3 regions of the Bradyrhizobium sp. GW821-FHT13H05 genome follow, and region 2 is predicted to be linked to each of the others. Evidence: predicted binding sites of a transcription regulator. Region 2 holds the regulator's gene; each other region holds the start of a gene.

Evidence for each region. Region 2 encodes LexA, which represses DNA repair genes until DNA is damaged. Its sites were predicted from a motif close to TGTTCNNNNTGTGTTCNG; they were not measured.
Region 1: the regulator LexA is predicted to act here: its motif matches at 2,215-2,232, upstream of AC1RR3_RS27180 (single-stranded DNA-binding protein).
Region 3: the regulator LexA is predicted to act here: its motif matches at 2,053-2,070, upstream of ruvC (crossover junction endodeoxyribonuclease RuvC).

The regions. Positions count from the first base shown of each region.
Region 1 is NZ_JBXAPO010000010.1:188,291-192,385, forward strand. It holds gene AC1RR3_RS27170 (outer membrane protein) at 255-923, opposite strand; gene AC1RR3_RS27175 (outer membrane protein) at 1,157-1,936, opposite strand; gene AC1RR3_RS27180 (single-stranded DNA-binding protein) at 2,387-2,884, shown strand; gene AC1RR3_RS27185 (DUF2306 domain-containing protein) at 3,110-3,508, shown strand; gene gyrA (DNA gyrase subunit A) at 3,677-4,095, shown strand, end outside.
Region 2 is NZ_JBXAPO010000010.1:66,322-70,416, reverse strand. It holds gene AC1RR3_RS26600 (hypothetical protein) at 1-74, shown strand, start outside; gene AC1RR3_RS26595 (molybdopterin molybdotransferase MoeA) at 306-1,517, shown strand; gene lexA (transcriptional repressor LexA) at 1,694-2,395, shown strand; gene AC1RR3_RS26585 (hypothetical protein) at 2,580-2,783, shown strand; gene AC1RR3_RS26580 (hypothetical protein) at 2,980-3,414, shown strand; gene AC1RR3_RS26575 (GAF domain-containing protein) at 3,672-4,095, shown strand, end outside.
Region 3 is NZ_JBXAPO010000001.1:674,871-678,965, reverse strand. It holds gene AC1RR3_RS03225 (methyl-accepting chemotaxis protein) at 1-919, opposite strand, end outside; gene AC1RR3_RS03220 (YebC/PmpR family DNA-binding transcriptional regulator) at 1,141-1,887, shown strand; gene ruvC (crossover junction endodeoxyribonuclease RuvC) at 2,101-2,628, shown strand; gene ruvA (Holliday junction branch migration protein RuvA) at 2,625-3,242, shown strand; gene ruvB (Holliday junction branch migration DNA helicase RuvB) at 3,263-4,095, shown strand, end outside.

The sequences.
Region 1 (4,095 bases), 120 kb from region 2:
CATGGGTGCGCGACCGCGCCAACAAAAAGGCGCGCTTCGCCCGGAACCGGGATCGGCGCCGATGGGGTTGTCAGCGAACGTAGGAAGAACGAGGACGGATTTCCAGAGGGAGTTGCGAATCGTCAACGGATTGTTGGCGCGCTGGCGGCAACTGGCAGCAGCGAGGATCGCGGAACTGAGGGAATGGTGCGCGCGCAAACAAAAAGGCCGGCACAAGGCCGGCCTTTCGTAACGCGATGGCGTCGTAGCGAAGATCAGTACTTCGCGACGATCGGGCCGTTGAAGTGATAGTTCACGCCGACCTGCACGGTGTGGAAGTTGAGCGTGCCGGTGGGCAGGGCGCCCGAGAAGTAGGTCTCGCCGCCGAGGCTGCGATAGAGGTACTCGCCCTTGACCGACCACTGCGGCGCGAAGAACGCTTCGACGCCGGCGCCGACGGTCCAGCCGGAGTGCCACTTGCTGTCGGAGACGCTCGCGCCACCAGCGGCGAGGGTGATCTTGTTGTCGATCCAGGCGTAACCACCGGTGCCATAGAACAGCACCTGGTTGACGGCATAGCCGATGCGGCCGCGCACGGTGCCCATGGCGTCGGTCTTCGACGTGGCGGTGATGCCGGTGAGCGCGTCGGTTGCCGAGGCGCTGACGTCAGCCCAGGCACCATCGGCCTCGACGCCGAACACGACGTTACCGGTCTGCCAGTTGTAGCCGGCGGTGCCGCCGACGAAGCCACCCTTCATCTTCGGGTCGCCCGAAGCGTTTTCCCAGGCGCCGCCACCGACGATACCGAGGTAGAAGCCGGTCCAGTTGTAGACCGAAGCCACAGCCACCGGAGCCTTGGTGTACGGGCGGGCCGCAAGATCGGCCGCCGATGCGGGGGCAGCCAAAGCGAACAAACAGGCCGAAGCCAACAAAACCTTCTTCATTTTCAACTTAATCCCAGTCCCAGTTTCTGTTGTGCCTTCCACGATTGGGAAGGGCATCGGACGCTGTGGTCCAACTGATGTCGTGCTTACACCAGTGAAGCCGCAAGTTGTGTCTCCCAAAAGCCACAACAGTCGCAAAACGTAACAATCACTGACCAATTGTTCCGAGCCCGGAAACACAGCAAAAGGCCGGCGCGAGGCCGGCCTTTGATCTCAATGATATCAGAGGGATATCAGTATTTCGCGATGAGCGGGCCGCCCCAGCGATAGTTCACGCGGATCAGGCCGATATCGACGTCCTGGCTGATGCGATCAGAGCGTGTGGCGGCGCCGAGCGGGGCCGCAAGGAAGTTGCCGGAGCCGCTGAATCCGATGGTGCGGGTGCCGAGGAAGATGTGATCGTACTCGAAGCCGACCGTCCAGTTCGGCGCGAATCCGAACTCGACGCCGGCGCCCACGGTACCGCCCCAGCGGGTCTCGTTGGCCCGGTCGAATTCGAGGCCGGTGACGACATCGTAGCTCCGGTAGCGATCGCTCACGACGGCGCCGCCGCCCTTCACGTAGAGCAGCACGTTATTCCAGGCGTAGCCGACCTGGCCGGTGATCAAACCGAAGGCGTTGATCTTGGAGCGGTCGCGAAGACCCGTGCCGACGAACGTGGTGCTGATGTTGTCGCCGGAGAAGTCGGCCCAGTTGCCCTGGCCTTCGAGACCGAACACCCAATTCGCCGATTGCCAGCGATAACCGACCTGGCCACCGACCGTGCCGCCGGTGGCGTTGTGGCAGCCTTCGCCAACCAGAGTGCCGGTGACGGGCGTGACAAAATCCCAGCATTTGTGGCTCGAGCCACCGCCGCCGTTGATGCCGATGTAGAAGCCGCTCCAGTCGTAGATGGTGGCGACCATCGGCGCCGGAGCCTTGGTGTAGGGCCGCGCGGCGAGATCCGCCGCGCTCGCGGGAGCCGGCAGGCCCAATGCCACAACACCGATTGCACCAATCAAAATCTTATTCATTGCAGTCTCCCCAGTTTCGGTCCGCTTCTTGAAGTCCCCGAAGCGGCCAATCAGGCGCGACGCCCATATGAACTTAATTCCAATGCAAACGTAGCTTAACGGGTGAGCAGAGTCCGTCGCTGAAAAGCAACAGTCGCGCGACAAGTGAAGTGTGCCTAACTTGATGAATGTTAAGTGCTTTTTGTCATTTATTGGAACCGGAAAAGGTTCCGTCCAGTACCGTGCATAGGGGCGGCATGCAGGCACCGTTCGCTCCAATATCCCGCATTATTCCGGGCAGGAACAAATCTGGAACAAACGCCAGTCCAGTGCTATATATGGGGATAACCCGAGGGCCGGTGGGCTGATCGGTCCTCGCAAGCGTATAGGGTCGCCCCAGAGAGGTTGCAGAGGACCGCGGGGCGCGGCCCGGCCTTATGAATTCAGTGGGATTTGGAGTGGAGAGCGGCGATGGCGGGAAGCGTCAACAAGGTCATTCTGGTTGGAAATCTCGGCAAGGATCCTGAAATCCGCCGTACCCAGGACGGGCGGCCGATTGCGAATTTGAGCATCGCGACCTCGGAGACCTGGCGCGACAAGAACAGCGGCGAGCGCAAGGAAAAGACCGAGTGGCATCGCGTCGTGATCTTCAATGAAGGGCTCTGCAAGGTCGCCGAGCAGTACCTGAAGAAGGGCGCCAAGGTTTACATCGAGGGCGCGCTCCAGACCCGGAAGTGGACCGATCAGGCGGGCGTCGAGAAGTACTCCACCGAGGTCGTGCTCCAGGGCTTCAACTCGACCCTGACGATGCTCGACGGCCGCAGCGGCGGCGGAGGCGGCAGCTTCGGCGACGAGCCGGGCGGCGATTTCGGCTCCTCCGGTCCCGTCAGCAGCGCACCGCGTCGTGCGGTAGCCGCCGGCGGCGGTGGTGGCCGCAACAGCGACATGGACGACGACATCCCGTTCTGAGGCGGGCGGGGCGCTTCGCCCCTGATGTCACCTTGCTCGCGCAGAGCCGCAGGATTTCTTACCAATTGGCGGGTAAAGCTCGGTTTTTCCGAGCTTGCCTCACGTGCTGCCTCAAGTCTTTGTCCGGCCGCGATGTGAATGGTATTAACTTTATGTTAATCCTACTCACATGGGTCGGTTGTCGGTCGGAGGAAGCCTCACGTGAGCCTTGCGATCAGCCTTACGATCAGCTTTGCGCCGCTGCTTGAGGTCGCGCCGGCGATCCCGCTGCACGCCTTTGCCGCCATGGCCGCCTTCGTGCTCGGCCTCGTCCAGTTTGCCGCCCCCAAGGGCACGCTGCCGCACCGGACGATCGGCTGGATCTGGGTGGCGCTGATGGCGATGGTGGCGGCCTCGTCGTTCTGGATCCACCAGATCCGCCTGCTTGGGCCGTTCAGTCCGATCCATCTGCTCTCGATCTTCACGCTGGTGATGCTGCCGCTCGCGGTGTGGCGGGCGCACACCCATCGCGTCGCCGATCATCGCCGCGCCATGATCCTCCTGTTCGCGGGGGCGTTGGTCGTGGCGGGCCTGTTCACGCTGGTGCCCGGGCGCATCATGCACCGGGTGATTTTCGGGGCCTGAGACGGGGTTCCCGGCGGCTCATTCCGGCCCGGTTCGAAGCGATCGCGCTGAGGGCGTAAGTCTCTGGAAAAACAGTCGGAAAAAGCGCTTCCCCGGACCTTGCAAAGGTGGTTATCAGGGGCGCGATGCGCTATATGATTCCCAGATAAAAATTCATCGGATTCCCCCTTGGCTGACGACGACGACAAGCCCGGCGACCAGCCGGCGCAACCCTCGGATATTCGCCCCGTCTCCATCTTCGAGGAGATGAAGAAGTCGTATCTCGACTACGCCATGAGCGTGATCGTGGCGCGTGCGTTGCCTGATGCCCGGGACGGCCTGAAGCCGGTGCATCGCCGCATCCTGTTCTCGATGAACGAGCAGGGGCACACGCCCGACAAGAAGTACGTCAAGTCAGCCCGCGTGGTCGGCGACGTCATCGGTAAGTATCACCCGCACGGCGACCAGTCGATCTACGACGCCATGGTCCGCATGGCGCAGGACTTCTCGATGCGCGTGCCGTTGATCGACGGCCAGGGCAATTTCGGCTCGGTCGACGGCGATCCCCCGGCTGCCTATCGTTACACCGAAGCGCGCCTGACCAAGGC
Region 2 (4,095 bases):
AGGCGGATCCGATGCCCGACAAGGATCAGGGTCCTGCTGCGCCTGACGTCAGTCCGAGCCGGCCTGGACGTTGACCGATGCTGGCCGTGGCGCTCGTCATTCTTGTCCTCGCCATCGCCATCCTCTTGCCGGTCTATCTCGCCTTCCGGATCATGCCGCGGCGGAGTTGATGTCCCTCCCTCGCGACAGCGTGGATCACGCAGGATAAATCACGCTGCGTGGCTGTTGCTTTGCCTCCCCGCCCGCGCTCGGCTAGAACTCTCGCCGCCGATTTGCCCGAACGGGCGCAGCTGGAGTTTTCACCCGTGGCCCTGATGCCGGTTTCTGACGCGCTTGCCGCGGTGCTTTCCGGCGCAGAGCCGCTGGCTGAAGAAGCGGTTGCCCTCGACAACGCCTTCCATCGCGTACTCGCGCGCGATGTCGCAGCGCGGCGCACGCAGCCGCCCGAGGCGATGTCGGCGATGGATGGCTACGCGGTGCGGGCGAGCGATGCGGCGAAGATCGACGCGCAACTCACCGTGATCGGCGAGGTCGCCGCGGGCCGGCCGTTTGCGGGCTCGGTCGGCGCCGGCGAAGCGGTGCGGATCTTCACCGGCGGCGTCGTTCCCTCAGGCGCGGATGCGGTCGTGATCCAGGAGGACACGGTCGCCGAGGGCAAGCGCATCACGATCAAGGAAGCGGCCGTAACGGGGCGGCACATCCGCCCCGCGGGCGTCGACTTCTCGGAAGGCGACGTGCTGCTGCGCAAGGGTATCAGGCTCACCGAGCGCGACCTGGCGCTCGCCGCCGGAATGAACCACCCGCTTTTGCCCGTCCGCCGCCGTCCGAAGGTCGCGATCCTCGCCACCGGCGATGAGCTGGTAATGCCGGGCACCACGCCCGGCCCCGGCCAGATCGTCTATTCCAACGGCTATGCCCTGCACGCGCTCGCCCGCAGCGAGGGCGCCGAGACCGTCGATCTCGGCGTCGCTGCCGATACGCTGGAGGCCACCACCGCCGGCATCCGCCAGGCCCGCGAGAGCGGTGCCGACATCCTGATCACGACCGGCGGTGCCTCGGTCGGCGACCACGACCTGGTCCAGCAGGCGCTCCGGGGCGAAGGTATCTCGATGGCGTTCTGGAAGATCGCGATGCGGCCGGGCAAGCCAATGATGAACGGCCGGCTCGGGGCGATGCGCGTGATCGGCCTGCCTGGCAATCCCGTGTCATCCTACGTTTGCGGTTTCCTGTTCATGGTGCCGTTGATTCGCGCGCTGTCGGGCCAGCAGGTGATTCATCACCGCCGTGAACGCGCGGTGCTCGGCCGTGACGTCGGCGCCAACGACCAGCGCGAAGACTATCTGCGCGCGCGCCTCGACATGCGCGATGACGGCACGCTCATCGCCCTTCCGGTCAATCACCAGGATTCCTCGCTGCTTGCGAATCTCGCTGCGGCACAGGCACTTCTCGTGCGCGCGCCATTCGCGCCGAAGGCCGAGGCCGGTACGCCTTGCGAGGTGTTGCGACTGCCGGTCTGAACGCTTCGTTCGCACGCGTTCCGCGAACTTTGTCGCGTTCACGGTAAATTAAGCAGTTGCGGAACATGTATCGAACATATAGTGTCCGTTCATGATTTGTTTCGAGGATGTAGCGGCTTATCGCCGAGTTCAGCGTCTCGGAATCGAACGACATCAACCGGGGGATTTTGGTCGAGATGTTAACGCGCAAACAATACGAGCTCCTGCGGTTCATCAGCGAACGGCTGAAGGAAAGCGGCGTGCCGCCCTCCTTCGACGAGATGAAGGACGCGCTCGACCTGCGCTCGAAATCGGGCATCCATCGCCTGATCACCGCGCTCGAGGAGCGCGGCTTCATCCGGCGCCTGCCCAACCGCGCCCGCGCGATCGAGGTGATCAAGCTGCCTGAGCTTCAGGCTGCCGCCGGCAGCCGCCGCGGCTTCACGCCAAGCGTCATCGAGGGCAATCTTGGCAAGGTGCGTACGACGTCCAGCCCGCCCGCTGACGAGGGCGAGCGTCCCGTCGCGGTGCCCGTCATGGGCCGGATCGCGGCCGGCACGCCGATCGAGGCGTTGCAGACCCGGAGCCACACCATCAGCGTCCCGCCCGACATGCTCGGCTCGGGCGAGCATTACGCGCTCGAAGTGCGCGGCGATTCCATGGTCGAGGCCGGTATCCTCGACGGCGACATGGCGCTGATCCAGCGCAACGAGAGCGCCGACACCGGCGACATCGTGGTGGCGCTGATCGACGACGAGGAGGCGACGCTGAAGCGCTTCCGCCGCCGCGGCGCCTCGATCGCGCTGGAGCCCGCCAACGCCGCCTATGAAGTCCGCATCCTGCCGCCCAACCGGGTGAAGATTCAGGGCAAGCTGATCGGGCTTTACCGGAAGTACTGAACCGTCCGCGCGGCGTCGGTTGACGACCGCGCCTGAGCAATTGGAGCGGACGATTGTCCGCTCCGGCTGGATAGTCTTTCTGGTTTTGCACAGATTATCCGGCCACCTCTCCAGCGCTAGATCCTCGGCACGCCGCACGAAGCACTTCGCTTCGCAAGGCCTCTCAGAAACCGAGGAGACAACCATGCGCAAGATCGTCCTGAGCACAGTCACGATGGCGCTGATCGCAGCATCGGCGTCGCAAGCCTTCGCCGCATCGTCGCACCATGCCCGCAAGGCAACGCCGACGACGACGACCGAGCAATTCCGCAATGCCCGCAACGCCGTTGCGCAGCCTTCGCAACCGGCCTGGCAGTATTCCGGCTGGTCGGCGCCTGCTGGTCGCTGAGGGAGACGCACGCCAAAATGCACGGGAGCGGACTTTGTTCCCAGTGCATCTGAAAAAGATATTGTGATGGCAGCCTGCGGACCCAAGCCGCAGATTTGCCCACAACCAAGCAGACGCTTGCAGGCTTCCACTCTGATAGAGGCCTGCGCCTCCAAACCAGAGGCGCGGGTTGCTATCTTCGAATGAGGAGCACCCGATGTGTGACTACAGCCTGCACGCCGTCGCGACGCGCCCCGCAGAAGTCGGCGAGACGATCGTCACGACAACCTTCCGCGGCACCTCGACGCGCGGCTTCGCCTCCGAAGCCGACATGTCCGTCGCGGTGTGTCTGCTGCCGGGAACGGAGCTCGCTTTCGCCGACAACGTCCGTTACGACAATCGCTGGATCTGGACGCGCACGATCAATTCGCGCGTCGGCAAGTTCGGCAAGATCGATCCGCACATTCCCGATCGTCATCACGACGCGATCGAATTCCCCGACGGCAAATACGTGCTGGTGACCCAGCTCGTCGAAGGTCAGCGCGCAACCGTGCTGCAATTGCCGGTCACCCAGCCGCTCGGCGAGCGCGAGCAGAAGCCTGAGATCATTGCCGACAGCCGGCCGACGATCCGACGCCTGCCGATCGGCTGACGTAGCGCCCCCGGCTACAGGTCGGGACCAGGACTGAAGTCGCCATCGCCGGCCGTGGCCGGCGAGATGGTGTGGTTTGCGCCCCGAGAATCCAACCCGCCAGGATTAGCCCCGCACCTCCCCGGCGCACGAAGTTTGCGCGGCCCTGCCTGAATTTTGAACGTCCGTTCCGCAAGCAAATGGCCGATGCTGCCCCGGCAGGTGTCTTGGCTATTGTCTGGACTATTGTCTTGGGCTTGAGGCGGCGGGCACGTTCGATGAAAACCTTCATTCGCGTCGTTGAACTCTGGGTGCCTGACCGCACGCGCATGCGGCTGGAATTCGGCGGTGGCCTCTATGGCGAAGGGCTGTCCGCGTTCAAGGCCGTGAGCGAGAGCCTGCACTTCGGATATGACGATGGCCTTCCCGGCAAGGCCTGGGCCTCTGGCCATCCCGTGATCCTCACCAAATTCGCCAACTCCTATTTCAAGCGGACCGACCAGGCGCTTGCGGCCGGCCTCACCTGCGGCGTCGCGGTGCCGGTCTTTTCAGGTGAATTCCTGCAAGCCGTGATGGTGCTGTTCTGCGGCGACGACGAGGCGCATGTCGGCGCGATCGAGCTCTGGCACAACGATCCCGATACCTCCCACGAGATGGGGCTCGTCGACGGCTACTATGGCACCGCCGACATGTTCGAGTTCA
Region 3 (4,095 bases), on a different contig from region 2:
AGCGCGACTTCAGCTTCCGGGCGAAGGTGGTGACGGCCTTGCCGGCGCTGGCGACGTTGTCGCCATGGGTCTCGGCCGCCTTGGTCGCGGCATCGATCTCGGCGGCGCTCTCGCCGACCGAGATGATGAAGTCCGAGGCGCTGGCCGCGTTGCCGGAGATTTCGCTGGTGGTGGCGTTCTGCTCGGCGACCGCGCCGTTGACGGTCTCGAATACCGGGCGGATCGCCTCGATCGCCTGCGAGATGCGGTGCACGGCATCGGCGGAGCCGGCGGCATCGCGCTGCAGCGCGTCGATCTTCCTGGTGATCTCTTCGGTGGCGCCCTGGGTCTGCACCGCGAGGGCCTTGACCTCGGTGGCGACCACCGCGAAGCCCTTGCCCGCGGCGCCCGCACGCGCGGCCTCGATGGTCGAGTTGAGCGCGAGCAGCGTCGTCTGCCGCGCGATCTGCGCGATCAGGTTGACGACGTTGCCGATGGCGGCGGAGGATTCGCGCAGGCGGTCGACATTGGCGCGGGCTTCCTGCGCCGCGGCGCTGGCCTCGTCGGCGAGCTTGCCGGCGGCGCGGACCTGCGCCCCGATGCCCAGCGCGGATTGGGTGAACTTGTCGGCGGCATGGGCGAAGGTGGACGCGGTCGACTGTGCGGCGTTGGTGCGGCCGGTGAGGGCGTCGGTGCGGTCGCGAATGGCGGCAAGCGTGGTGGCGGTCGCCTCGGCGCCGCCGGCCACCGAATTGGCGGCACGCTCGAGCTGGCGAATCATCGCGCCGAGCTCGAGTTCCAGCAGCTCCAGGATTTCCCTGGCGGAATCGCTCTCCGCGGCCGGGGCAGGCGCGGAATCGGCCGGCGACTGCGCAGGCTGCGGCGCTGCGGCGGGCGCAGGCACGTCCGGCAGACGCTTCCGAAATAGTCCGAACGCCATCAGGTCTCTCTTGTGGGGGAACCGTCGGGCGTTATTTTCGCAGGCTGGAATGAAATCAGGGTTAACGGTGCCTGACATCTAGGCACGGGCCGTTACGGTGGCTACCTTTACAGTGCTACCTTAACGCGGCATGGCCCTTTGATTCCGGTGGGTTGGCAGCCTATAAGGCCGCGCTTCCCACGCTCACCTCATGGCAGACGATTCCCTAGAGAAGACCACGCATGGCCGGACATTCCCAATTCAAGAACATCATGCACCGCAAGGGGCGGCAGGATGCCCAGAAGTCGAAATTGTTCGGCAAGCTGGCGCGGGAAATCACCGTCGCCGCCAAGCTGGGGGCGCCCGACCCCAACATGAACCCGCGCCTGCGCGCGGCGATCATCGCGGCGCGCCAGGAGAACATGCCGAAGGACAATATCGAGCGCGCCGTCAAGAAAGCGCTCGGCAATGAGGGCGAGAACTATGACGAGATCCGCTACGAGGGCTACGGCCCCGGCGGCGTCGCCGTCATCGTCGAGGCACTGACCGACAACCGCAATCGCGCCGCCTCCGACATCCGCTCCTTCTTCACCAAGTCCGGCGGCAATCTCGGCGAAACCGGCTCGGTCTCCTTCATGTTCGACCGCACCGGCATCATCGAATATGACCGCAGCGTCGCCGATGACGACGCGGTGCTCGATGCCGCGATCGAGGCCGGTGCCGACGACGTGATCTCCAGCGAAGGCGGCCACGAGATCTACGCCTCGACCGAAGGCTATCGCGACGTCGCCAAGGCGCTGGAAGCCAGGTTCGGCGAGCCGCGCAAGGCCGCGCTGATCTGGAAGCCGCAGAACACGGTCGCCGTCGACGACGAGACCGGCGAGAAGCTGCTCAAGCTGATGGACCTGCTCAACGAGCATGACGACGTCCAGCAGGTCTACGCCAATTTCGAGGTGTCGGACGCGCTGATGGCGAAGATGGGCGGCTGAGGCCGCCCTCGTGTCCCGGACGCGCTGCAGCGTGAAACGCTGCTGCGCAGAGCCGGGACCCATGGCGCCTCAAGTGCCGGCGGCGACATGGGCCCCGGTTCTGCAACGCATCACTTCGTGCTGCGCCGCGCCCGGGGCACGAGACCGCCTTTCTTCGGGGACTTCCGTTCTGTTTCTGTTTCCCCCACGGCGGCCAGCCGCTATCACTGGCCCATGACCGTGCTCCCGATTCGTGGCCCCGTTCGCATCATCGGCATCGACCCCGGCCTGCGCCGCACCGGCTGGGGCGTGATCGAGGCCGACGGCAATCGCCTGATCTATGTCGCCTGCGGCTCGGTGGAACCGCCGGACGATCTGCCGCTGGCGAGCCGGCTGCTCGCGATCCATGAGGGGCTCGCGGCCGTTCTGTCCGATCACAAGCCAATGGAAGCCGCGGTCGAGCAGACCTTTGTTAACAAGGACGGCGTTGCGACGCTGAAGCTCGGCCAGGCCCGCGGCGTCGCCATGCTGGCGCCCGCAATGTTCGGCATCAGTGTCGCCGAGTATGCGCCGAACCAGGTCAAGAAGACCGTGGTCGGCGCGGGTCACGCCGACAAGCACCAGATCGCGATGATGCTGAAGATCTTGCTGCCGAAAGCCGAGCCGCCGTCCGCGGACGCTGCCGACGCGCTCGCCATCGCCATCACCCACGCCCATCACCGCCAGAGCACGGCACTGCGGCTGAAGGTGGTCGGAATATGATCGGCAAGCTCAAGGGCCTGATCGATTCCTACGGCGAGGATTATGTCCTCCTCGACGTTGGCGGCGTCGGCTACCAGGTGCATTGCTCGGCCCGCACGCTGCAGCATCTGCCCTCGCCCGGCGAAGCTGCCGTACTGTCGATCGAGACTTACGTCCGCGAGGACCAGATCAAACTGTTCGGCTTCCGCACCGACCAGGAGCGTGAATGGTTTCGCCTGCTCCAGACCGTGCAGGGCGTCGGCGCCAAGGTCGCGCTCGCGGTGCTCGGCACGCTGGCGCCCTCCGATCTCGCCAATGCCATCGCGCTGCGCGACAAGGCCGCGGTGGCGCGCACGCCCGGTGTCGGTCCCAAGGTCGCCGAACGCATCGTCACCGAATTGAAGGACAAGGCGCCGGCCTTCGCCAATGTCGATCCTGCGGTGGTGCATCTCGCCGGCGCCATCGACGACCAGCGCGCGCCGCGCCCGGTCGCGGATGCGATCTCCGCGCTGGTCAATCTCGGTTACGGCCAGCCGCAGGCCGCTGCGGCCATCGCATCGGCCTCGCGCAGTGCGGGTGAGAATGCCGAGACGGCGCAGCTGATCCGGCTCGGGCTGAAGGAGCTCGCGAAGTGAGCGATCCCAAGGCCAATCGCATGGTGTCGCCCGAGCGCCGCAGCGACGATGTCGGCGATACTGCGCTACGCCCGCAATCGCTGTCCGACTTCGTCGGCCAGCAGCAGGCGCGCAAGAACCTGTCGATCTTCATCGAGGCGGCGCGCAAGCGCGGCGAGGCGCTGGATCACGTGCTGTTCGTCGGGCCCCCCGGCCTGGGCAAGACCACGCTGGCGCAAATCGTGGCCAAAGAGCTCGGCGTCGGCTTTCGCGCCACCTCAGGTCCCGTGATCGCCAAGGCCGGCGACCTCGCCGCCCTTCTCACCAATCTCGAAGAGCGCGACGTGCTCTTTATCGACGAGATCCACCGCCTGAGCCCCGCGGTGGAAGAAGTGCTCTATCCCGCGATGGAGGATTTTCAGCTCGACCTCATCATCGGCGAGGGCCCGGCGGCGCGGTCGGTGAAGATCGAGTTGTCGAAATTCACCCTGGTCGGCGCCACCACCCGCGCCGGCCTGCTCACCAATCCCCTGCGCGACCGCTTCGGCATTCCGGTGCGGCTGAATTTCTACACCATCGAAGAGCTGGAAAGCATCGTCAGCCGCGGCGCGCGCGTGCTCAATGTCGGCATGAGCGCGGACGGCGCCAACGAGATCGCGCGCCGCGCCCGCGGCACGCCGCGCATCGCCGGCCGCCTGCTGCGGCGTGTACGCGATTTCGCCTCGGCGGCGGATGCCGACACGATCGATCGCAAGATCGCCGATCATGCACTGAGTGCGCTCGAGGTCGACGCCGCGGGCCTCGATGCCATGGATCGCCGCTATCTCTCGACCATCGCGCTCAACTATGGCGGCGGACCCGTCGGTGTCGAGAC